DNA from 3 places in the Azospirillum ramasamyi genome. Region 2 is predicted to be linked to each of the others. Evidence: predicted binding sites of a transcription regulator. Region 2 holds the regulator's gene; each other region holds the start of a gene.
What was found. Region 2 encodes LexA, which represses DNA repair genes until DNA is damaged. Its sites were predicted from a motif close to ATGTTCTANTTTGGTTC; they were not measured.
Positions count from the first base shown of each region.

Region 1: the regulator LexA is predicted to act here: its motif matches at 5,684-5,700, upstream of DM194_RS10090 (Y-family DNA polymerase).
Region 3: the regulator LexA is predicted to act here: its motif matches at 6,836-6,852, upstream of DM194_RS10770 (S24 family peptidase).

Region 1 is NZ_CP029829.1:2,159,844-2,167,448, reverse strand. It holds gene DM194_RS10120 (hypothetical protein) at 1-1,514, opposite strand, end outside; gene DM194_RS10115 (glutathione S-transferase family protein) at 1,610-2,278, opposite strand; gene DM194_RS10110 (GNAT family N-acetyltransferase) at 2,413-2,874, opposite strand; gene DM194_RS10105 (TAXI family TRAP transporter solute-binding subunit) at 3,004-4,335, opposite strand; gene DM194_RS10100 (HupE/UreJ family protein) at 4,432-4,926, opposite strand; gene DM194_RS10095 (hypothetical protein) at 5,038-5,601, opposite strand; gene DM194_RS10090 (Y-family DNA polymerase) at 5,904-7,364, shown strand; gene DM194_RS10085 (acetyl-CoA carboxylase carboxyltransferase subunit alpha) at 7,455-7,605, opposite strand, start outside.
Region 2 is NZ_CP029829.1:874,403-882,007, forward strand. It holds gene ftrA (transcriptional regulator FtrA) at 1-418, opposite strand, end outside; gene DM194_RS04015 (rhodanese-like domain-containing protein) at 506-904, shown strand; gene DM194_RS27995 (hypothetical protein) at 914-1,087, opposite strand; gene gltA (citrate synthase) at 1,110-2,423, opposite strand; gene gltX (glutamate--tRNA ligase) at 2,524-3,930, opposite strand; gene DM194_RS04030 (ComEC/Rec2 family competence protein) at 4,189-6,240, shown strand; gene lexA (transcriptional repressor LexA) at 6,318-7,043, opposite strand; gene DM194_RS04040 (molybdopterin molybdotransferase MoeA) at 7,241-7,605, opposite strand, start outside.
Region 3 is NZ_CP029829.1:2,290,759-2,298,363, reverse strand. It holds gene DM194_RS10810 (hypothetical protein) at 96-359, shown strand; gene sdhC (succinate dehydrogenase, cytochrome b556 subunit) at 635-1,024, shown strand; gene sdhD (succinate dehydrogenase, hydrophobic membrane anchor protein) at 1,035-1,430, shown strand; gene sdhA (succinate dehydrogenase flavoprotein subunit) at 1,436-3,220, shown strand; gene DM194_RS10790 (succinate dehydrogenase iron-sulfur subunit) at 3,247-4,023, shown strand; gene DM194_RS10785 (hypothetical protein) at 4,410-4,607, opposite strand; gene DM194_RS10780 (branched-chain amino acid aminotransferase) at 4,837-5,685, shown strand; gene DM194_RS10775 (hypothetical protein) at 5,661-5,966, opposite strand; gene DM194_RS10770 (S24 family peptidase) at 6,126-6,758, opposite strand; gene DM194_RS10765 (hypothetical protein) at 6,920-7,339, shown strand; gene DM194_RS10760 (hypothetical protein) at 7,336-7,605, shown strand, end outside.

The DNA.
Region 1 (7,605 bases), 1.3 Mb from region 2:
CGGATCTCGGCGCCGCTGTCGTCCTTGCCGGCCTGGCCCAGGGCCTGGACCATCGCCAGCCCGGCCAGCAGCTCCTGCGTCTCCTGGTCGGGCTTGGCGCCCGGCGCCGGTTGCATCGCCTTCACAGCGGCGTCGATGCCGCGCAGCAGGACGGTGGCGCCGCCGGTGACGCCGAGGGCGGCCTGGGTCGCGACCTTGAACGCGCCGGTGGCGGTGCCGGCGGTGGCGGGGGTGTCGAGGTTCAGCGCCTCGATGCGCAGCTCGGTCCCGGCCTCGCCCATCGCGGTCATCGCCTGCTGCATGACGACTTCGGAGGAGGGCGGGGCGTTGGCGGGCTTGGCGCCTTTCTTCGGCGGCGGCGCCTCTTCCGCCTCGGCGGCCTTGGCGAGTTCGGTGAAGGCCTTCCACAGCGCGCTGTTCGGCAGCTTGGCGACCGACAGCTTCATTTCGAAGGTGCGCGGGGTGAAGGCGGCGGGGGCCGGCGACGGCGTCATGGCGAAGTCGCGGGCCTCGATGCCCATGCTGACGGTCGACAGGGCCTGATCGAGATCGGTCAGGCCGCTGCGGAAGGTGAGCTGGCCCAGCGAGATCTTCGCGCCGTCCTCCGGGTTGACCAGCGACAGGTTCGACAGGCGCATCGCGCCGGTGATGCCGCCGAACATTCCCTGCATCTTCGGCAGCAGCTCCGCCGCGGTCGGCGACACGCCCTGGGCGGCGGCCTGCTCCGACAGCTTCTGCAGCGCGCTGACCTTGGTCAGGTCGACGCGGCTGTAGGTGGCCTCGGCGGTGACGCCGCCGATCTTCACCAGCTCCTTGTTCTTCTCGTCCAGCACCGACAGCCCGCCGAAGGCGAAGGCGGCCGGGCCGCTCCACAGCGTGGCGCCGCCGGCGCCGGCCTCCGGCTTCAGATCCTGGACCATGGTCATGGAGGCGATGGAAATCTTGCCCTTGCCGTCGGCGGCGTTGACGGCGATGTCGTTGAAGGCGCCGTCGACCGCCAGCAGCGTCTCCAGCGTGCCCGACCAGGTGCTGGTGAAGGACTGCTTGCCGATGGAGATGGTGGCCGCGTCGACATACTCGTCGTTCTCGTCCAGGTTCTGCACCTTGATCGCGCTGGGCAGCGTGATCGAGACGCCATACTGGCCGTCGTCCTTCGGAGTCACCGACAGGAGGACGGTGCCGATGTCGAACAGCGTGCCTTCGGCATCTTCCGCCGACAGGCGCGGCAGGGCGACGTCGTAATGGTCGCCGGCCGGCCTGACGGTCGGGTCGCCCTGCCATTCGAAACCGATGCCCTCGCCATCCTCGCTGGGCGGCGGGAACCAGCGGGGCAGATCCTTCTTGAGCGACGCGGCGAGCGCCTTGGCGCCGGCCTCGTCGACCGCGGGAGCGGCCTGGGCGGCCTGGGAGAGTGGCCAGCCTGCCACCAGCGCCAGCATGCCGCCGGCGATCAGGGCAGGCCGCAGGGAACGGACCGGCAGGGCGGGAATGGACGAGAGACGGCGCGGACGCATCGAGGAGGAACTCCCAACATACGATTTTGGGAGCACGTTAAGCCTGATAAGCGAGGCCGGTCCATTCCTCTGATGTGTCGGTTCCCGGGATGGCGTCAAAAATCCAGATCGGCATAGTGCCGGGGCGGCGGGCAGCCGGTGATGTTGTCGGCCAGAATGGCGCGGAAACTGGGGCGCGACTTGATCCGGGCGTACCAGTCCTTGGCGTCCGGGCTGCGGTCCCACGGCACGTTGTCGATATAGTCCAGGCAGGACAGCTGGGCCGCGGCGGCGATGTCGGCCAGCGTGAAGGTGGTTCCCGCCAGCCAGGGCCGCCGTTCCGACAGGAAGGCGATGTAGTCGAGATGATAGGTGATGTTGGCCAGACCGGCGCGAATCGCCGGCGCGAAGGGATGGCCCTGGCCGGACAGCCGCTTGATCAGCTTCTCGCCCACCAGATTCTCACCCACCTCGCGCTCGAACTTGTGCAGGAACCAGTCGGCGACCCGCCGCACCTCCGCCCGCGCCGCGACCTCCCGCGGCAGCAGGGGAGTGTCGGGGTAGGCCTCTTCCAGATATTCGATCACGGCGAGGCCACCGGCGACGACCGTCCCATCCTCCTCCACCAGCACCGGCACCTCGCCGGCGGGGTTCATCTTCAGGAAGTCGGTGCGCCTCTCCCATGGTTTTTCGACCACGGATTCGAAGGGAAGGCCCTTCTCGGCGAGCATCACGCGCGCGACGCGCGACGCGGGGTGGATCGGGTGGTGGTACAGGGTTCGCATGGCGGCGGGACTTTACCGCAACGCGGCACGTGAAAACAGCCCGAGCATCGGTGCTTGCGCGTCTCGTTGGGGGAGGGGCAGCGGGGATTCCGGCGGAACCTGCGGCAATGATAGATGGTGGATGAGCGGGCCTCTCACCCCGCCCGCGAAAGGCGGTAGAGCACCAGCGTGTCCCCTTCGTCGGCCGGCCCGTCCACCGGCGTCCAGCCGTTGCGTTCGTAGAAGGCGCGGGCGGCGGCGTTGCGGGCGGCGCAGGCGAGTTCGGCCGGGCGCTGCCCGCCGCGCAGCAGGCCCAGGGCCTCGCGCAGCAGGGCGGAACCGATGCCGCGCTTGTGCCATCCGGGGTCGATGAACAGGTTGTGGATGATGCGGGCCTGCGGATCGAGTGAGACGAAGCCGACCACCGTTCCGTCGGCCTCGGCGACCAGCACCGCATCCTCGCGCACGCAGTCGTAATAATCGTCCAGTCTGAAGCGGTCGGCGGGCTGCCAGGAAAAGGCTTGGCGGCGTCCATGCAGGAAGATCTCGGCGCAGCGCGGCGCGTCGGCGCTGCGGATGGACCGGATCGCGATGCCCCTCCCTTCGCCGGCCGGCATGCCTCCCCCTTCTGCCCGTTGCGGTCGATCGCCTGGATCAACCGGATGGAAAGCAGAATATTCCCTTGGCGGGTCGTCCGGGAACGCTCCTTTCGTCTCGTCCGGGGAGCGGACGCCTCGGCGTATCGTCTACTCCGCCGCAGCCCGGTCCTTTGCGGCCCGATCCTTTGCGGCCTTGTCCCCGGCAGGCTTTTCCCCAGCCGGCTTTTCCCCAGCCGGCTTTTCCCGCGGCAGCTTGTCTTCGGCGGGCTTGCCGCCGGTGCCGGCGCCGTTTTCCGGTGTGGATGCGGGCGCGCGGTTCTCCTCGTTGGCGGCGTTGCCCAGCAGGCCGGCCTCCCGGTAAAAGCGCTCCGCTCCCGGATGCAGGGGGACGGAGACGTTGGCGACCGCGCGGGAGGGATCGAAATTGCGGCCCTGCGGATGCCCGTCGGCCAGGAGGCGGCGGGTGTTCTCGTGCCACAGCGCCCGGACGATGCCATAGATCAGGTCGGGGTCGCGGTCGGCGCGGGTCAGCAGTTCTGCCCCCAGGCTCAGCGTCGGGGTGAGGGCGCTGCCGGGATAGGCGTTGGCGGGGATCTCGTCCTCTATATAGAAGCGCTGGGTCCGCAGCAGCCGGGCGGCCGGCTCGCCATCCAGCGGCACCAGCCGGATCGGCACGCGCGCCGCCACGTCCGCGACCGCCGACACCGGATAGCCGCCGACCATGACGAAGCCGTCCAGCTCGCCCTTCGCCAGACGGTCGGCCGCCATGCCGGGCTTCAGGTAGTGCGGCGTGATCGTCGTCTCCGACAGGCCGTAGGCGTCCAGGATCAGCCGCGCTTCCACCAGCGTGCCCGACCCTTCCTCGCCCAGCGAGATGCTGCGGCCCTTCAGGTCGGCCATGCGGTCGATGAAGCCGTCGGAACGCACGACGATCTGGATCGCCTCCGGATAGAGCATGCCGAGCGAGCGCAGTTCCGTGAAGGGAGCCTTGCCGGTGAAGTTGCCGGTGCCGCTGTAGGCCCAATAGGCGACGTCGGCCTGGGCGAAGCCGGCTTCCACCGTGCCGGCGCGCAGCATCTCGATGTTGTCGACGGAACCGTTGCTGGCCTGCGCCACCACGATGAGGCCGGGAATGCCGCAGCTCCCCCCCTTGTCGCAGGGCCGGGATCCCGGCGGGTTGGAGATGGCGTTGGCGATCAGCCCGCCGATCGGGAAATAGGTGCCGGCGGTGGTGCCGGTGCCGATGCGGAAATAGCGCAGCTCCTGCGCCGCCGCCGGCCGCCCTCCCAACACCAGACCGCCGGCCAGACCGCCGGCGGAAGCCAGCAGCGGCGTCAGCGCCAAGCCGCCCAGCAGGTGCCGGCGGGTCAGCCGGCGGGGCGGTTGGCGAGTCGCGGGGGCCGCGTCGGAATGCGTCTGAGACCCCGGAGCGGGAAGCTCCGGCGGAGTTGGGCAGGCTTTGGCGGCTGCGCGGGGCACCGGGGCGTTCCGTTCGTCTGGCCCGGTCATCCGGGCTGGGAAGGGGGGTGCCTTCAAAGATTCCCGCACAACCCCCTCATTTCAAGGCGCAACCGGTCAAATCACGCCGACGAGGTCGAGAACGCCCGCGACTGCTACCGCACCGCCACACACGCGCACCCCCCGGCTCGACTCGGCCTGCGTCACCGCGATCGACAGGCCGAGCCCGCCGCAGGCCACCAGCATCAACCCGGCGGCGAAGCCGGCCCAGTAGAGCGGCGGCCCCTGGAGGCCGTGGCCGTGGAACACCGCGGCGACCGCGGCGACCAGAACCGCCACAATGGCCGGCGCCCTCACCCCCAGCGCCACCAGCGATCCGATCACGATCAGCGAAGCCGCCAGCCCCGGCCCGGCATAGGGCAGCCGCAGCCCCATCTGCGCCGCGAAGCCCGCCGCCAGCGCCGCGGTGACGGCGGCGGCCGGCACCTGCCAGACCGCGGTGCCGCCGGCCTGTCCCGCCCACATGCCGATGCCGAGAATGCCCAGCAGATGCTGCAGCACCCACACCGGCGTGGTCAGCCCGTTGCCGAAGGCCCCCGTCACCGTCGTCATGCGCCCGCATCCTCCGTCCGTTCCGAATAACCGGGCCGGTATGGCGGCAGAGCGGGGGCGGGGTCAAGCCGCCAAGGTGGAGGTTGCCGGAGGAATGCAGCCGGGGGGATGCTAGCGCGCCAGCGGGTCCCCCAATTGGCGCAGGTCGTTCTCGCGCCGCATCAACTCGCGCTGGCCCAGCGGGTCGAGCCGCCCCATGGCGTCTTCGGTGCGCAGGCGGTCGACCTCCGGCCGGATCAGGTCGCGCTTGAAGGCGTCGGTGGCGCTCTGCGAGGAGGGCGGGGGCGGCACCGGGATCGGGCGCGGCGGCTGCGGCAGGGCGGCCGGGTCGGGCGGGGGCGACGAGCTGCCGCGGGGACGCATGGGGGGCGGCCGGCCGATGTTTTCCGAGCCGGGGTCTCTGGAGTTGGCGCGGGGCTGCGGTGCCTCGGCCTGCCGCGGCCCGGCGGTGGTGCCGGGGCTTGAGCCGGCGCGCGACTGCTCCGCCTGGATCTGGCTCCAGGTCCGCCACTCCCCGCTTCCCGGGAGGACTGTCTGGTTGGAGACCGGCGGGACGGCCTGGGCGCGGCCGGGGGCGTCGTCGCGCAGCTGCGACGGTGCGCAGGCGCCTGCGGCCAGCAGAAAAGCCAGCGGTGCCAGGCGGCGGAGGACGAGAAGCGGGGGATGAGGGATCATGAACGGAATGTCGGTACTACCAAACGTTTCGGCAAGATAACCCTAAAGGAGGGACTCCCCTCGCGGCCAAGCCGGCGCTAGAGTGTTCTTTCTTTGTTCTGATTGTCGGTCCCCGTATGACTCGCTCCTTCCCATACCCGCACCGATCCCCTTCTCCGTTCCGGGGAGAGGGCCGGAGAGAAGGCTGGAGAGAAGGCCGGGGTGAGGGGGATGCGCGGCGGGCCTCCGGTCGGGAGAAAGGACGCCGCCGCATCCTCGCCCTTTGGCTGCCGCGGCTGTCCACCGATGCGCGGGAGCGGAGCATGCCGCCCGAGTTGCGGGGCCGTCCCTTCGCCCTGCTGCGGACGGAACGCCAGCGGCGGATGGTGGTGGCGGTCAACCGGGCGGCGGCAGCGGCCGGCATCGCTCCCGGCCATACCCTCGGTGACGCCCGCGCGCTGGAACCGGCGCTGGAGGTGGCGGAGGCGACGCCGGAGGCCGATTCGGCCCTGCTCGGCCGCATCGCCGACTGGGCGCGGCGCTACAGCCCCTGGACCGCGGCGGACGAACCGGACGGGGTGGTGATCGACATCACCGGCTGCGCCCATCTCTTCGCCAACCATTTATGGGAGGGCGAGGCGGCGCTGGCCGCCGACCTGACCGGCCGGCTGCGCGCCGCCGGCTTCAGTGCCCGCGCCGCCATCGCCGACACCCCCGCCGCCGCCTGGGGGCTGGTGCGGTTCGGCGGCCCGGAGGACCGGCGGCTGGAGCGGCTGGACGGTCTGCCGCTGGCCGCCCTGCGTCTGCCGGCGGAGACGGCGGAGGGGCTGCATGCGCTGGGATTGCGCCGGATCGGCGACCTGCACGTCATGCCGCGGGCCGGCCTTGCGGCGCGGTTCGGGGGCGGGTTGCTGCAACGCTACGATCAGGCCTTCGGCCGGCTGGACGAGCCGATCTCCCCGCGCCGGCCGGTGCCGGAGCACCGCGAGCGCCTGACCTTCGCCGAGCCGATCGCGACTCCCGAATCGATCGCCGGGGCGCTCCGCCACCTGCTGGGCCGGCTGTGCAAGGGGCTGGAGGCGGCGGGGCAAGGGGTGCGCCGGCTGCGGCTGGACGCCCACCGCACCGACCAGCGGGTGGACGACGAACCGCAGAGCCTGACGCTCGGCACCAGCCGCCCGACCCGCGACCCGGCGGCGCTGGCCCGGCTGGCCGCCCCGCTGCTGGAGCGGATCGACCCCGGTCCGGGGCTGGAGACGCTGGTGCTGTCCGCGACGGAGACGGGGCCGCTCACCGCCATCCAGACCGGCATCGACGGCGAGGGGACCGATGGCGGGTTGGCGGAGCTGGTCGACCGGCTGGCTCTGCGGCTGGGGGAGCGGGCGGTTCTGCGGCTGGTGCCGCGGGAAAGCTGGTTGCCGGAACGCTGCGTGGCGCCTCTTGCGCCGGTGGACGCCTTGCCGGCGCCGAAGCCCTGGCCGGCCGGCCGGCCGCGGCCTTTGCGCCTGCTGACCCCGCCCGAACCGGTCGAGGCCACCGCCCCGCTGCCCGACGACCCGCCGCTGCAGTTCGTCTGGCGCGGCCTGCGCCACCGGGTGAGCCGGGCCGAGGGGCCGGAGCGGATCGAATGCGAGTGGTGGCGTCCGGAAGGATCGCTGGGGCTGGCCGTGCGCGATTACTACCGCGTGGAGGATGGCGCCGGCCGCCGCTTCTGGCTGTTCCGCGCCGGACTGTACCGGCCGGGGGAATGGCCGCTCTGGTTCCTGCACGGGTTCCTGGGGTGAGGTGCGATCACCCCCTCACCACCCTCCCCGGAGGGACGGGGAGGGGGCATCAGACATGAGGGCAGGCATGTGGGGGCAGGCAGGCGGGGCTTACCCCAGCCCCTTCTGCCCCATCTCCAGGAACTTCTCGCGGCGCATGGCGCGCAGCGTGACGCCGTCGAGGCCGTCCAGTTCGGCCAGCGACTCCTCGATGCAGTCGCCGAGCTTCCTGATGGTGTCGGCCGGGTCGCGGTGGGCGCCG
Region 2 (7,605 bases):
GCTCCCCGAGGGTTGCGGCATAGCGCCAGTGGGTGGTCGCGCGGCGGCCCTTCAACAGATCGGCGGCGGCCAGCACGAAGGCGCCGGAGCAGATCGAGAGGATGCGCGCTCCCCGGCCATCGGCCCGGCGCAGCGCCTCCGTCAGTCGGACAGGCACCGGTTCCCGAGCGCCGCGCCAGCCGGGAATGACGATGACGTCGGCTTGGTCGAGCAGGTCGAGCCCGCCATCGGCCTCGATGCGGATGCCGCCCATCGCCCGCAACGGGCCGGGATCGAGCGCGGCGACGGCGAAGCGATACCAATTGGGGCCAAGCTCAGGGCGTGGAAGACCGAACACCTCGACGGCCACGCCGAACTCGAAGGTACACAGGCCGTCATAAGCGAGCGCGACGGCAAGCGGTGGCATGGCAATTGGCATGATCTGAACGATAGCTGGCAGTCACGCCACTTTCCAGCGGATGCGGCGATTGGAATGATGCCCGCGAAGCCCGATCAGGAGAGCATCATGGCCAGTCTCGTCACCGAAATTCCAGCCGCATCACCGGCGGATGCCGCCGCCCATTTCGCCCGCAAGCTGTCGTTGGAGACCGATTGCTGGGATGTGCATGAGTCGCTGAAATCCGGCGGTCCCGATTTCGTGCTGCTCGATGTGCGTGGACCGGCGGCTTTCGCCGAAGGGCATGTGCCGGGTGCACTGAACCTGCCGCATGGCAAAATCACGGAAAGGCGGATGACGGAATGGCCGGCGGGCACGCTGTTCGTCGTCTATTGCGCCGGCCCGCACTGCAACGGCGCGGATCGCGCGGCCTTGCGGCTGGCGCGGATCGGGCGGCCGGTCAAGCTGATGATCGGCGGCGTGACGGGATGGATCGACGAGGGATTCGTGCTCGAAAGCGGGAACTGAGAGCCAGCCTCAGATGAAGACAATCCCGGCGATCAGGGCGGCGATCAGCAGATAGACGATCATCCGGCGCAGCCGCCAGCCAAGCGGTGCCCGGTTGTCGTTGGCCGGCGCGCGCAGACGCACGCGCCGGGCCGGAACGATGTACGCAGTCGGATCCTGGGCGGCTCCGTTGGAGCCGCCCATTCCGATATGGGCTGTGGGCCGGTTAGCCACGCTTGTCCAGCGGCACGAACGGCCGCTTGGTGTCGCCGGTGTAGAGCTGACGCGGACGGCCGATCTTCTGCACCGGATCCTCGATCATCTCCTTCCACTGGCTGATCCAGCCGACGGTGCGGGCCAGCGCGAACAGCACGGTGAACATGCTGGTCGGGAAGCCCATCGCCTTCAGGATGATGCCCGAATAGAAATCGACGTTCGGATAGAGCTTCTTCTCGATGAAGTACTCGTCCGACAGGGCGATCTTCTCCAGCTCCATCGCGATGTCCAGCAGCGGCTCGTCCTTGATGCCGAGCTCGCCGAGAACCTCGTGGCAGGTCTGGCGCATGACCTGGGCGCGCGGGTCGTAGTTCTTGTAGACCCGGTGGCCGAAGCCCATCAGGCGGAAGTTGTCGTTCTTGTCCTTGGCGCGGCGGACGAACTCGGGGATGCGGTCGACCGAGCCGATCTCCTCCAGCATCTTCAGCACGGCTTCGTTCGCGCCGCCATGGGCCGGACCCCACAGAGAGGCGATGCCGGCGGCGATGCAGGCGAACGGGTTCGCGCCCGACGAACCGGCCAGGCGGACCGTCGAGGTCGAGGCGTTCTGCTCGTGGTCGGCATGCAGGATGAAGATCTTGTCCATCGCCTTGGACAGGATCGGGTTGACCTTGAACGGCTCGCAGGGCGTGCCGAAGGTCATGTAGAGGAAGTTCTCCGCGTAGGACAGGTCGTTGCGCGGATACATGAAGGGCTGGCCGGTCGAGTACTTGTAGGCCATCGCCGCGATCGTCGGCATCTTGGCGATCAGGCGGTGCGCGGCGATCTTGCGCTCCTGCGGATCGTTGATGTCCAGCGAGTCGTGATAGAAGGCCGACAGGGCGCCGACGACGCCGCACATGATCGCCATCGGGTGGGCGTCACGGCGGAAGCCGCTGTAGAACTTGGTCAGCTGCTCGTGCACCATCGAATGGCGGCGCAGGATGTTCTCGAACTCCGTGCGCTCTGCCGCGGTCGGCAGGTGGTTGTTGAGCAGGAGGAAGCAGACTTCCGGGAAGGTGGAGTTCTCGGCCAGCTCATCGATGGCGTAGCCGCGGTGCAGCAGGACACCCTCGTCGCCGTCGATGTAGGTGATGCCCGACTCGCAGCTGCCCGTAGAGGTGAAGCCCGGATCGTAGGTGAAATAGCCGGTGGCGGCGTAGAGCTTGCGGATGTCGATCACGCTCGGCCCGACGCTGCCGTGCAGGACCGGCATCGTGACCTGCTTGCCCGTTTTATTGTCGATGAGGGTAACGGTATCCTTGCCGTCCTCAGTCTGGGTCATCTCGGCACGTCCTTATCGTTGAGGGTCGGGCTTAACGCCCTTTTTTCGTCGGCGCAGCATAGTTCCAAGGCTGCCCGATGGCAACGCACGGAAATGACCATTATGCTGCACCTGCTGCATCGCGGATGCGAGAAAGCGTTACTTCCCGGCCCAACAGTTCGGCTACCTCGAAGATCGGCGGCGACACCGTCGAACCGGTCAGAGCCGCGCGCAGCGGCTGCGCCACCTTGCCCAGCTTCTCGCCCCGCGCCTCGGCGAAGGCGCGCACCTGCGCCTCCAATGCCGCGGCGGTGAAATCCGGTTCCCCGTCAAAGGCCTCTGCCAGTTCCCTCAACAGGCCGCGGCCTTTTTCGTCCAGCAGCGCGGATGCTTTTTCGTCATAGCTGAGGGGCTGCGCTGCGACATAGAAGCGCGCGCTCTGGGCCAAGTCGACGACGGTGCGGGCCCGCTGCTTCAGGCCGTTCATCGCCCGCGTCAGAAGGTCGCGATCCGCATCGGTCAGGCTGCGGCCCAGCTCGGCCTCCAGCCGCGGGGCGATCAGCCCGACCAGCCGGGAGTCGTCGGCCAGACGCATATAATGGGCGTTCAGGTTTTCCAGCTTGGCGAAGTCGAAGCGCGAGGGCGAGCGGCCGATGCTCTCCAGGTTGAACCACTCGATCGCCTGCTCGGTCGAGATGATCTCGTCGTCGCCGTGCGACCAGCCGAGCCGCAGCAGATAGTTGCGCAGTGCTTCCGGCAGATAGCCCATGTCGCGGTAGGCGTCGACGCCCAGCGCGCCGTGGCGCTTGGACAACTTGGCGCCGTCCGGCCCGTGGATCAGCGGGATATGGCCGAAGCGCGGCAGATCCCAGCCCATGGCGTTGAAGATCTGGATCTGCCGGAAGGTGTTGGTCAGATGGTCGTCGCCGCGGATGACGTGGGTCACGTTCATGTCGTGGTCGTCCACCACCACTGCCAGCAGATAGGTCGGCGTGCCGTCGGCGCGCAGCAGGATCAGGTCGTCCAACTGGGCGTTCTGCACCGTCACCTCGCCCTGGACGAGGTCGTTTAGGACCGTCTGGCCTTCCTGCGGCGCCTTCAGGCGGATGACGGGGGCGACGCCGGGAGGCGCGTCGGACTCGGGGCGGTCGCGCCAGCGGCCGTCATAGCGCATCGGCAGCCCGGCGGCCTTCTGGGCGGCGCGCATCTGCTCCAGTTCTTCCGGGCTGCAATAGCAGCGATAGGCCTTGCCGGCGGCCAGCATCTGGTGCGCCACCTCGGCATGGCGGTCCTTGCGCTCGAACTGGCTGACCGCGTCGCCGTCCCAATCCAGGCCCAGCCACTTCAGCCCGTCCAGGATGGCGTCGACCGCCGCCTGGGTCGAGCGTTGCCGGTCGGTGTCTTCGATCCGCAGCAGGAACTTGCCGCCGGTGTTGCGGGCATACAGCCAGTTGAACAGGGCGGTGCGGCCACCGCCGATGTGCAGAAAGCCGGTCGGCGACGGAGCGAAGCGGGTGACGACGGTCATCGGTCTCTCAATTTCCGGTTCGGCGCTGGTATGATGCGCCGGTGGTTCGACACCGAGGTTTAACACAGCCACCGGGTTGGGAGGCAATGCGATGCGCGCATGGACGGTCAATGAGGGGCACGCGGAAAGCATCCCTGCGCCGGAAAGCCCTCAGCGGTGACGGCCGCCGGCTGGTCCGGGGAGGAGTCGGAGGGGCCGGCCGGAGCCGGTGGGCGGTGGCGGGGCCTGCGGTTCCACATCGGGAGGCGACTCGCGGCCTTGGCCGAGGCGGAGGGGCAGCGCTGGGTCCTGTGGCTCCCCGTCGCCTTCGGGGCGGGTGTGTCGCTGTATTTCGGCCTGATGCGGGAACCGGACCGGTGGATCGGGCTTGCGGCTTGCGGGGTCTGTGCGGCGCTGCTTCTGGTCCTGCGCCGCCGCTTCGCGCTGTTCGGCGCGGTGATGGTGCTGCTGATGATGGCGGCGGGGTTCATGGTGGCGCAGGGGCACAGCGCGCGGGTGGAGGCGCCGGTGCTGACCCGCATGGTCACGGGCGCGGTCGTCACTGGCCGCGTGATGGCGGTGGAGCGGCGCCCGGGCGCCACCCGCATCACGGTGCGGGAACCGACGGTCAGCCGGCTGCCGCCTGAGCAGACCCCGGCCATGCTGCGCATCCGCCTGCCCGACCGCCATGCGGCGCCAGACCCGGGATCGGTGGTGCGCCTGCGCGCCACGCTGCTGCCGCCCCAGGCGCCGGCCGAACCGGGCGCTTTCGACTTCCAGCGGCGGGCCTGGTTCATGGGGCTGGGCGGCACCGGCTTCGCCACCGGTGCGGTGGAACTGGTCGAGGCACCGCCGGTCACGGGCTGGCAGGTGGTGGCGGTGGCCTTCGAGCGGGCGCGCGGCGCGATCGCCGAGCGGGTGGCCGCAACCATCGGCGATCCGGTGGAGGCGAGGGTCACCACGGCTTTGCTGAACGGGGAGCAGTTCGGCATCCCGGATGAGACGCTCGAGGATTTCCGCAACAGCGGGTTGGCGCATCTGCTGTCGATCTCCGGCCTGCATGTGGGCATTGCCGCCGGCATCCTGTTCTATGTGGTCAGGGCCTTGCTGGCGCTGGTGCCCTTCATAGCCTTGCGTTGGCCGATCAAGAAGATCGCGGCGCTGTTCGGCATCCTGTCGGCCTTGGCCTATACGTTGCTCGTCGGAGCGCCGCTGCCGACCGTGCGGTCGGTGCTGATGACCGGCATGGTCATGGGCGCGATCATGCTGGACCGCCACCCGCTGAGCATGCGGCTGGTCGCCTTCGCCGGTCTGGTCACCATCGCCATGGACCCGGAAGGGATGCTCGGCCCAAGTTTCCAGATGTCCTTCGCGGCGGTGGTGGCGCTGATCGCCGCCTTAGAGCGCGGCAGTCCGCGGCTGGCGGAATGGCGCAACGAGGCGGGATGGTTTCTGCGCAGCCTGCTCTATGTCGGCGGCATCCTGCTGACCAGCGTGGTGGCGACGCTGGCGACGCTGCCCTTCTCGCTTTTCCATTTTCAGCAGATCGCCTTCTATGGCGTGTTGTCCAACCTGATCGCCATTCCCATCACCTCCTTCTGGGTCATGCCGTGGAGCCTGATCGTCTACGCGCTGATGCCATTCGGGCTGGAGGCGCCGGCGCTGATCGCGATGAACTGGGGCGACCGGGCGGTGATCTGGACCGCCGAGTTCTTCGGCCGGCTGCCCGGCGCCTCGCTGACCATGCCGGCGATGCCGATGGAGGGGTTCGCGGTGCTGGTGCTGGGCGGCATCTGGCTGTGCATCTGGACCCGGCGATGGCGTTGGCTGGGATTGCTGCCGATCCTGGCGGGGCTGGCCTCGCCGGCTTTGGTGACGCGGCCGGACGTGCTGGTCTCGGGGGACGGGGCCGTGATGGCGGTGCGGCTGGCGGACGGTCGCCTCAGCGCTTCGGGCAAGACCGGGGGCCGGGTCGTCGAAACCTGGCGGGAACGCGACGGCGAACGCGCGGCGGCGGATCCCTGGCCGGCGGCTGGAGGATGGAGCGAGGGTGGGCGGTCGTTGAACTGCGATGCGCTCGGCTGCCTGTACCGGGGCGGGGGACGAACTGTCGCCCTGCCGCGGCTGCCGGATGCCCTGGACGAGGATTGCGGGGCGGCCGATGCGGTGGTGACTGCGGCGGTGGCGCGGAGGTGCCGGGCCGGCGTCGTTATCGACCGCTGGGCGCTGCGTCACGAGGGGGCGCATGCGCTGTGGCTGACGGAGGCGGGGGTGGAGGTGGAGACGGTGCGCGGGATCAGGGGAGACCGGCCCTGGACCGGGGGGAGGTGAGGGATGACCGAGGTTTTGCCGCCTCACCGACCCTCTCCCGCGTGAGCGGGGGAGGGATAGGGAGGGACGACAGTGGCTCAGTACTTGCGGACCAGACCGACCAGCTTGCCCTGCACGCGGACGCGGTCGGCGCCGAAGATGCGGGTTTCATAGGCGGCGTTGGCGGGTTCCAGGGCGATGGTGTGGCCCTTGCGGCGCAGGCGCTTCAGCGTCACTTCGCCTTCATCGACCAGCGCCACGACGATGGTGCCGTTCTCCGCCGCGTCGCAACGCTGGATGATGACGGTATCGTGGTCGAGGATGCCGGCCTCCACCATCGAATCGCCCGAGACCTCCAGCGCGTAGTGGTCGCCGGCGGTCAGCATCGAGGCGGGGACGTCGACGAAGGCGCTGTTGTCGCGCAGGGCCTCGATCGGCGTGCCGGCGGCGATGCGGCCGTAGAGCGGGAGCTGCACCGTCTCGTTCGCCGCGGCCGGGGTGGGGGCGGGCGGAGCGGCGTCGCGGCCGGCGAAGGCGAAATCGCCTTTGATTACGTTGGGCTGGAACTTCGGCTTGGGCGCGCCGCCGCGGGCGCGGGCGGCGTCGATGCCCTCGGGAAGGCGGAGAACCTCCAGGGCGCGGGCGCGGTGGGGCAGGCGGCGGATGAAGCCGCGTTCCTCAAGGCCGGTGATGAGGCGGTGGATGCCCGACTTGGACTTCAGCCCCAGGGCGTCCTTCATCTCGTCGAACGACGGCGAAACTCCGCCCTGGCCGAGCCGTTCGTGGATGAACAGCAGCAATTCGTGCTGCTTGCGCGTGAGCATGGATGCCTCCCGGCCGTCGCCAGACTGAAGATGGAACAAAAACTAAACGTTGCTCCATGTTCTAGTTTGGTTCCTGCCGCGCGTCAAGCCCTCCATCGGCTTCTTTCAGAACTTGAGTGGAACATCCGAAACACCGTGGAACGGATTTCAGGGTGGTGTTCAACTGTTCCATCGTCTGTCAAACGCCGTGTTCAAGTTTAGATGCTGAGCGCCCCGTCGGTCAAAGGAAGCACGCCGACCAGGGCGCCGGCAGGTTCCGGATCGGCGTTGGGCGGGCGGGGAATCAGGCAGTCGGCCCGGGCGTAGAGCGAGGTGATGGCGCTGTCCTGCCGGGCGAAGGGGGTGACGGTGAGGACGCCATCCGGTCCGGCGGCCAGGGTGGCGCGCAGATATTCCTCGCGCCGGTCGTTGGCCCTCAGCGCGACGGTCAGACGGGCGCGCAGGGGCGGGCGGTCGTCCTCGGGCGGCAGGCCCTGCAGCAGGCGCAGAACCGGGCGCAGGAACAGGACGGCGGTGACCCCGGTCGAGACCGGATTGCCGGGCAGGCCCAGCAGCGGCACCC
Region 3 (7,605 bases), 1.3 Mb from region 2:
GGGCAGTGGACGGGGGCAGCGGGGAATTGCGAAGGGCACCGCGCTGTGACAGGGTGTCGGCCGTTTCGCCAACCAGACCCGGCTCCAGCATCGGCATGCCCGCCCCCATCGAGGACATCATCGCCAAGGCGATCAAGGACGCCGACAAGTCCTTCTTCAACGAGGATTATGCCAAGCAGGCCCGCGCGGTGACGGCGGCGCTGAAGAAGGCGGGGTACGAGGTGGCGCCGGTGAAGCCGCCGCCGGGGCTGGTCGAATGGGCCAAGGACAACATTCCGTTCGGCCGTCTGCGCCCGGCGGAACTGATTACGCAGATGTACTCGATGATGGTCGAGAACGTGCGCCGCTTCGACAAGTAGCGGGAAGCCAGCCGGGACGGCCTCTGACTGGCTTCATTCGCTGGTATTACCACAGGACCGGAAGGCCGTTTCTTTTCAGCCACTTCCCGCGCAGCGCCAAAATCGTCACACCAGCACTTTCGGCCTGCCCGCGCCGTTGACTCGGCTGCTGCGGGAGCGTAATTCATTCCGCCAACCAATAGGACGGACAGCCGTCCCAAAAGGGCACGCACCACCCAGCCGCCGCGGCAATCGTCATGTTGCGCCGCGTCCGGCCGCGAACAGAGGACGACGCAATGGCAAACGGCAGCGGTCGGCCGCTCTCCCCGCACCTTCAAGTCTACAAACTCCCGTTGACCGCAGTCATGTCCATCACGCACCGCATCACGGGCGTCGGGCTGGCTGTGGGCACGCTTCTGCTGGTCTGGTGGCTGGTCGCCGCCGCCACCGGCCCGGAGGCGTTCGCGCGCGCGCAGGGTTTCATCGGCTCCTTCTTCGGCCTGCTCCTGATGTTCGGCTGGACGGCGGCGCTGTACTACCACCTGTGCAACGGCATCCGCCATCTGGTCTGGGACGCCGGCAAGTCGTTCGAACTGACCGATGCCGACCGCAACAACAAGGTGGTCCTCGGCGCGACGGCGGTGCTGACCGTGCTGACCTGGATCGTCGGCCTGATCGCGTGGTGAGGAGATAGACATGGCGTCCAATAGCAAGACCCTCCGTTCGCCGCTGCAGGTCGCGCGCGGTCTGGGTTCCGCCAAGCATGGCACCGAGCACTGGTGGTCGCAGCGCCTGACCGCGATCGCCCTGGTCCCGCTGACCGTCTGGTTCGTCTTCGGGGTCATCGGCCATCTGGGTGCCGATCACGCCGCCTTCGTCGCCTGGATGAAGTCGCCCTTCTCGGCCGTCATGATGGTCCTCACCGCCGTCGTCACCTTCCACCATGCCCAGTCCGGGCTTCAGGTGGTCATCGAGGACTACGTGCATGTCGAATGGCAGAAGATGGCGCTGATCATCGGCGTCAAGTTCCTGTCCTTCGCCCTGGCGGCCGCCTGCGTGCTGGCCGTCGTGAAGATCTTCATCGGAGCCTGACGACCATGGCGACCGCCTACAACATCATCGACCACACCTATGACGTCGTCGTCGTCGGCGCCGGCGGCGCCGGTCTGCGCGCCACCTTCGGCATGGCCGAAAAGGGCCTGAAGACCGCCTGCATCACCAAGGTGTTCCCGACCCGCTCCCACACCGTGGCGGCGCAGGGCGGCATCTCGGCCGCGCTCGGCAACATGGGCGAGGACGACTGGCGCTACCACATGTACGACACCGTGAAGGGGTCGGACTGGCTGGGCGACCAGGACGCCATCGAGTACATGTGCCGCGAGGCCATCCCGGCGATCATCGAGCTGGAGCACTACGGCGTTCCGTTCTCGCGCACGCCGGAAGGCAAGATCTACCAGCGCGCCTTCGGCGGCATGACCGCGCAGTACGGCAAGACCCAGGCCTACCGGACCTGCGCCGCCGCCGACCGCACCGGCCACGCCATCCTGCACACCCTCTACCAGCAGTCGCTGAAGCACGAGGCGGAGTTCTTCGTCGAATACTTCGCGCTCGACCTCATCATGGAGGACGGCGTCTGCAAGGGCGTGCTGGCCTGGAACCTGGACGACGGCACGCTGCACCGCTTCCGCGGCCAGCTGGTGGTGCTGGCGACCGGCGGCTACGGCCGCGCCTATTTCTCGGCGACCTCGGCCCACACCTGCACCGGCGACGGCGGCGGCATGATCCTGCGCGCCGGCCTGCCGCTGCAGGACATGGAGTTCGTGCAGTTCCACCCGACCGGCATCTACGGCTCCGGCTGCCTCATCACCGAGGGCGTGCGCGGCGAGGGCGGCTACCTGACCAACTCCAACGGCGAGCGCTTCATGGAGCGCTATGCCCCGTCGGCCAAGGATCTGGCGTCGCGCGACGTCGTGTCCCGCTCGATGACCATCGAGATCCGCGAAGGCCGCGGCGTGGGTGAGCACAAGGACCACATCCACCTGCACCTGGAGCACCTGCCGCCGGAGATCATCCACCAGCGCCTGCCCGGCATCGCCGAGACGGCCAAGATCTTCGCCGGCGTGGACGTGACGAAGGAGCCGATCCCGGTTCTGCCGACCGTCCACTACAACATGGGCGGCATCCCGACCAACGTTCACTGCGAGGTGCTGTCGCCGACGCCGGAGAACCCGGACCAGGTGGTGCCGGGCCTGATGGCGATCGGCGAGGCGGCCTGCGTGTCGGTCCACGGCGCCAACCGCCTGGGCTCCAACTCGCTGCTCGATCTGGTGGTGTTCGGCCGTGCGGCCGCCATCCGCGCCGCCGAGATCGTCGAGCCGGGCAAGGCCCCGTCGGTCAAGCCCGACAGCTGCGACAAGGCGCTGGAGCGGTTCGACCGCATCCGCAACGCCAAGGGCTCGATCAAGTCGGCCGACCTGCGGCTGGAGATGCAGCGGACGATGCAGAACAACTGCGCCGTCTTCCGCACCGGCGAGGTCCTGGACGAGGGCGTGAAGAAGATCGACGCGGTCTATGCCAAGAAGGGCGAGATCGCCATCTCCGACCGCTCGCTGGTCTGGAATTCCGATCTGGTCGAGGCGCTGGAGCTGGACAACCTGCTGGGCCAGGCGGTCGCCACCCTGCACTCCGCCCAGAACCGCCCGGAAAGCCGCGGCGCCCATGCCCGCGAAGACTACCCGAACCGCGACGACGAAGGCTGGATGAAGCACACCGTCATCTGGGTCGCGGACAACGGCGAGACGAAGATCGATTACCGCCCGGTCCACATGTACACCCTGACCGATGAGGTCGAGGTCTTCCCGCCCAAGGCCCGCGTGTACTAAGGCCCGCCGGATAAAGGAAATCAGCCATGGTTGAATTCAACCTGCCAGCCAACTCCAAGGTCGGCGTCGGCAAGACCATCAACGTCGCGAACGGCGCCAAGCGGGCCAAGACCTTCAAGATCTACCGCTGGAACCCGGACGACGGCCAGAACCCGCGCGTCGACTCCTATGTGGTCGACCTCGACAAGTTCGGCCCGATGATCCTCGACGCGATCATCTACATCAAGAACCAGGTCGACAGCACCCTGACCTTCCGCCGGTCCTGCCGCGAGGGCATCTGCGGGTCGTGCGCGATGAACATCGACGGCACGAACACGCTGGCCTGCCTGAAGGCGATCGACGAGGTTCCGGGCGACGTCAAGATCTACCCGCTGCCGCACATGCCGGTGGTGAAGGATCTGGTCCCCGACCTGAAGCACATCTATGCCCAGCTCGCCTCGATCAAGCCGTGGCTGCAGTCGCAGTCGCCGGCCCCGAGCCGCGAGCGGCTGCAGTCGCCGGAGGACCGCGCCAAGCTGGACGGCCTCTACGAGTGCATCCTGTGCTTCTGCTGCTCGACCTCCTGCCCCAGCTACTGGTGGAACGGCGACCGTTACCTCGGCCCGTCGATCCTGCTCCAGGCCTATCGCTGGATCGTCGACAGCCGCGACGAGATGACGGGCGAGCGCCTCGACAACCTCGAGGATCCGTTCCGTCTGTATCGCTGCCACACCATCATGAACTGCACCAAGGCGTGCCCGAAGGGTCTGAACCCCGCCAAGGCCATCGCCGAGATCAAGAAGCTGCTGGTCGTGCGCCGCTGATCGCGGACACGAGGCTTGCGACACCGGAAAAGGCGCCCCTTCGGGGGCGCCTTTTTCGTTCTGCGGGCTCATCTCATCGAACGCAAAGTCTGATGTGTCAGGCTTTGCGTTCGCCCTCAAACGGCGGGCGCGGCCGTCCGGCCGCTTGCCTTCGCAGGCACGGGCCTGCGGGGCCGCAGTCGCGGCCCTTATCGTCGAGCGTAAGCCAGAACTTGCGCCCGGCGGTATCATATCATCGAGCGTAAAGTCTGACACATCAGACTTTACGCTCGCCCTCAGACGGCGGGCGCGGCCGTCCGGCCGCTTGCCTTCGCAGGCATGGGCCTGCGGGGCCGCAGTCGCGGCCTTTACCTCCGAGCATAAGTCAGGACTTACGCTCGGCGGTATCAGACGAAATCCGGGTCGGTCGGGCGCGACGGCGGCAGGTCATTGTTGGGGGCCGGGCTGTCGGTGGTGCCGGGGCCGCCGGGGTTGGGCAGGTCGGGGTTGTGGGTGCCCGGCAGGTCGACGATGGGCACATCCTCGTGCGGGCCGGGGAAGGGGTTTGGCGGGGCGGCGGTGAGGCCGGGATCGGTGATCGGCATTGGGATGCTCCCCTCTGTTGGTCGGTCGCGGTTGCGCGCTTCCCTCTATCAACAATCGAATCCGCAATCCGCTCCGCCGTGCGTGACAATTGCGTGCGGACCGGTTGACCGGCGGCGGCGAGGGGGTATGCTCTTCGGGAGATCACCAACGACGACGACCACCAATGGGCGGCGCGAACAGGCGCCGCCCAGCGGGCGAACACATTTCTATCTTTGGGAAGGACCAATCATGGGCGGCATGGCAGGCCAGGCGTGGAGCTGGATCCAGGGCGAATGGGTGGAGGGCAATCCGCCGATCGTCGGACCCCTGTCCCACACGCTTTGGCTCTCTTCGACGGTCTTCGATGGCGCGCGCGCTTTCCAGGGCGTGGCCCCCGATCTGGATCTCCATTGCGCCCGCGCCATCCGCTCGGCCCAGGTTCTGGGTCTGGAGCCGATGGTCACCGCCGGCGAGATCGAGGAGCTGTGCTGGGACGGCATCCGCCGCTTCCCCAAAAACGCGGAGCTGTACATCCGCCCGATGTTCTACGCCGATGACGGCTTCGTCGCCCCCGCGCCGGAAAGCACGCGCTTCGTCCTGTCGATCTACGAGGACCCGCTGCCGCCGCCGACCGGATTTGCGGCCTGCATCTCCACCCGCCGCCGCCCGACCCCGACCATGGCCCCGACCGAGGCCAAGGCGGCCTGCCTCTATCCCAACGCCGGTCTGGCGCTGACCGAGGCGCGCAAGCGCGGCTTCCAGAACGCGATCATGCTGGACGCCATCGGCAATGTGGCGGAGTTCGCGACGTCCAACATCTTCATCGCCAAGGACGGCGTGGTGCGTACCCCGGTGCCGAACGGCTGCTTCCTGAACGGCATCACCCGCCAGCGCGTCATCGCCCTGCTGCGCAACGACGGTGTGACGGTGGAGGAATGCACCCTGACCCCGCGCGATGTGCTGGAGGCCGACGAGGTGTTCTCCACCGGCAACCACGCCAAATGCGTGCCGGTGACCAAGGTGGAGGACCGCAGCTTCGCGGCCGGTCCGATCTTCCAGCGGGCGCGGGCGCTCTATTGGGAATACGCATTCCGCTGATCGAGCAAAGCCACCGCCGCCCGGCGGTGATGGGCCAGCGTGGCGGCCAGACGGGTCAGCCACGCATCGGTCCGGCAAGCCGCCGCGGTCAACACACCGCGGCGCCGGGACGCTGCAAGGCGCGCCTCCGCCGCGAGATCAGTATGCAGACGGAGCATGGCGGCACGCTTCACGGCATTGGCGCGGGCGGTGCCGCCGAGCAGGGCGGTGCGCAGCTCGGGCGTCGGCGGTCGGGCGTCATGGGAGCGGTGAAGGCTGTCCAGGCGGGCGGCGCGTTCCATGGAATGGACGGTAACGCCTGCCGCGGTGGGTAGTAAAGGGAAATTTTCCTAGGACCGTTCGCCGGGCGGGTAGGTGTTTTGCCCACCGGCTTCTTGCCCCTCCCTAACCCTCCCCGCCCAGCGGGGGGAGGTTAGGTGGGGGCTGACGTCGCTCCACCCTCACTGGCTCGCCCAGATGATCCGCGCCATCCAGGCGACGTCCGACATCGGGATGCTGCGGTCGGGATGGGCGCGGTTGATCGACAGAAGCTCGATCTTGGTCGCCGTCTCGCGGATCAGCTGCTTGGCCATCACCTCGCCGCCCTTGGTGCGGACGACGACGCGGTCGTTGCGGCGGATTTGCGCGGCGGGCGACACGATGATGGTGTCGCCGTCGCGATAGACCGGCTCCATGCTGTCGCCGGAAATCTCCAGCGCATAGGCGTGCGGGTCGCCCAGGCTGGGGAACAGCAGCTCGTCCCAGCCGCTGCCGGCGGGGAAGCCGGCGTCGTCGAAATAGCCGGCGGAACCGGCCTGGGCATAGCCGATCACCGGAACCCGCTGCAGCGGGGCGGTGCCGGCGCCGTCGCCGACCAGCGACACGAACTCCGACAGCGACGCGCCGGTGGCGTCCAGCACCTTGGAGATGCTCTCCGTCGACGGCCAGCGCAGCTTGCCGTCGCTGGTCGTGCGCTTGCTCTTGTTGAAGGTCGTCGGGTCCAGTCCGGCGCGCCGCGCCAGCCCGGAGGCCGAGAGCCCGTGCTGCGCCGCGAGGCGGTCGATGGCCCGCCAGATGTCCGTATGTTTCAGCATGGGACGATAATCTCATAAACCGGCGACAGCGTCCCTAGGAACTTTTTCATAAACCTGTTGACCGCATGCGGCGGCGGGAACATAACGCAAACATATGGCGCGGCCACCACCCGGAGCCGGCGCCGCTCTCTTTCAAAATCCGAAGCCGCAAGGAGACCAGCATGCTGAGTCCGGCCGCCCCCGCTTTGCCCGCCATCAACCCGTCCGCCGCCCGCCTGTCGCACGTCGTCCCGCTGCGGGCCGAGCCTTACCGCGCCGATGGCGAGCCCTTCGCCGCGGCGGAGGAGGCATGGTTCTGGGCGGTGCAGGCGCAGGACGCCAAGGCGGCCGGCGCCCGGGTCGTCGCCGGGCGCGGTCTGGTCGAGCGCCCCTGCGAGCCGCAGGACGTGCTGCGGGTGATCGACCGGCTGTACCGGACGCGCAAGCTGCTGCGCGACCACCTGCATGTGCTGGTCCATTACGGCCGCCGCCAGAGCGCGCCGGAGCCCGACCGCTTCCGCGAACAGCGTGCCCATTCCCTGTGGCAGGAGGCCTTCGACGTCATCGCCCCGGCGCTGCGCGACAAGGGCATCGCCCGATGACGGCGCCCCCGACCGCCTGGGTGGTCTATCGCGGGGAGACGCCGCTGTGGTGGCTGCGGCTGCTGAAGCCGGGCTTCCGCCACTGCCTGGCCCTGCTGAACGACGGGCGGCGCTGGGTGGCGGTCGATCCGCTGGCCGGCTTCACCGACGTGGCGGTGCTGGACCTGCCGGCCGACTTCGACCTGCCGGGCTGGTACCGCGCCCAGGGATTGACGGTGGACCCCGCCCCGTTGCGCCGCCCGGCCGGCCCCGCCCCCTGGGGGCCC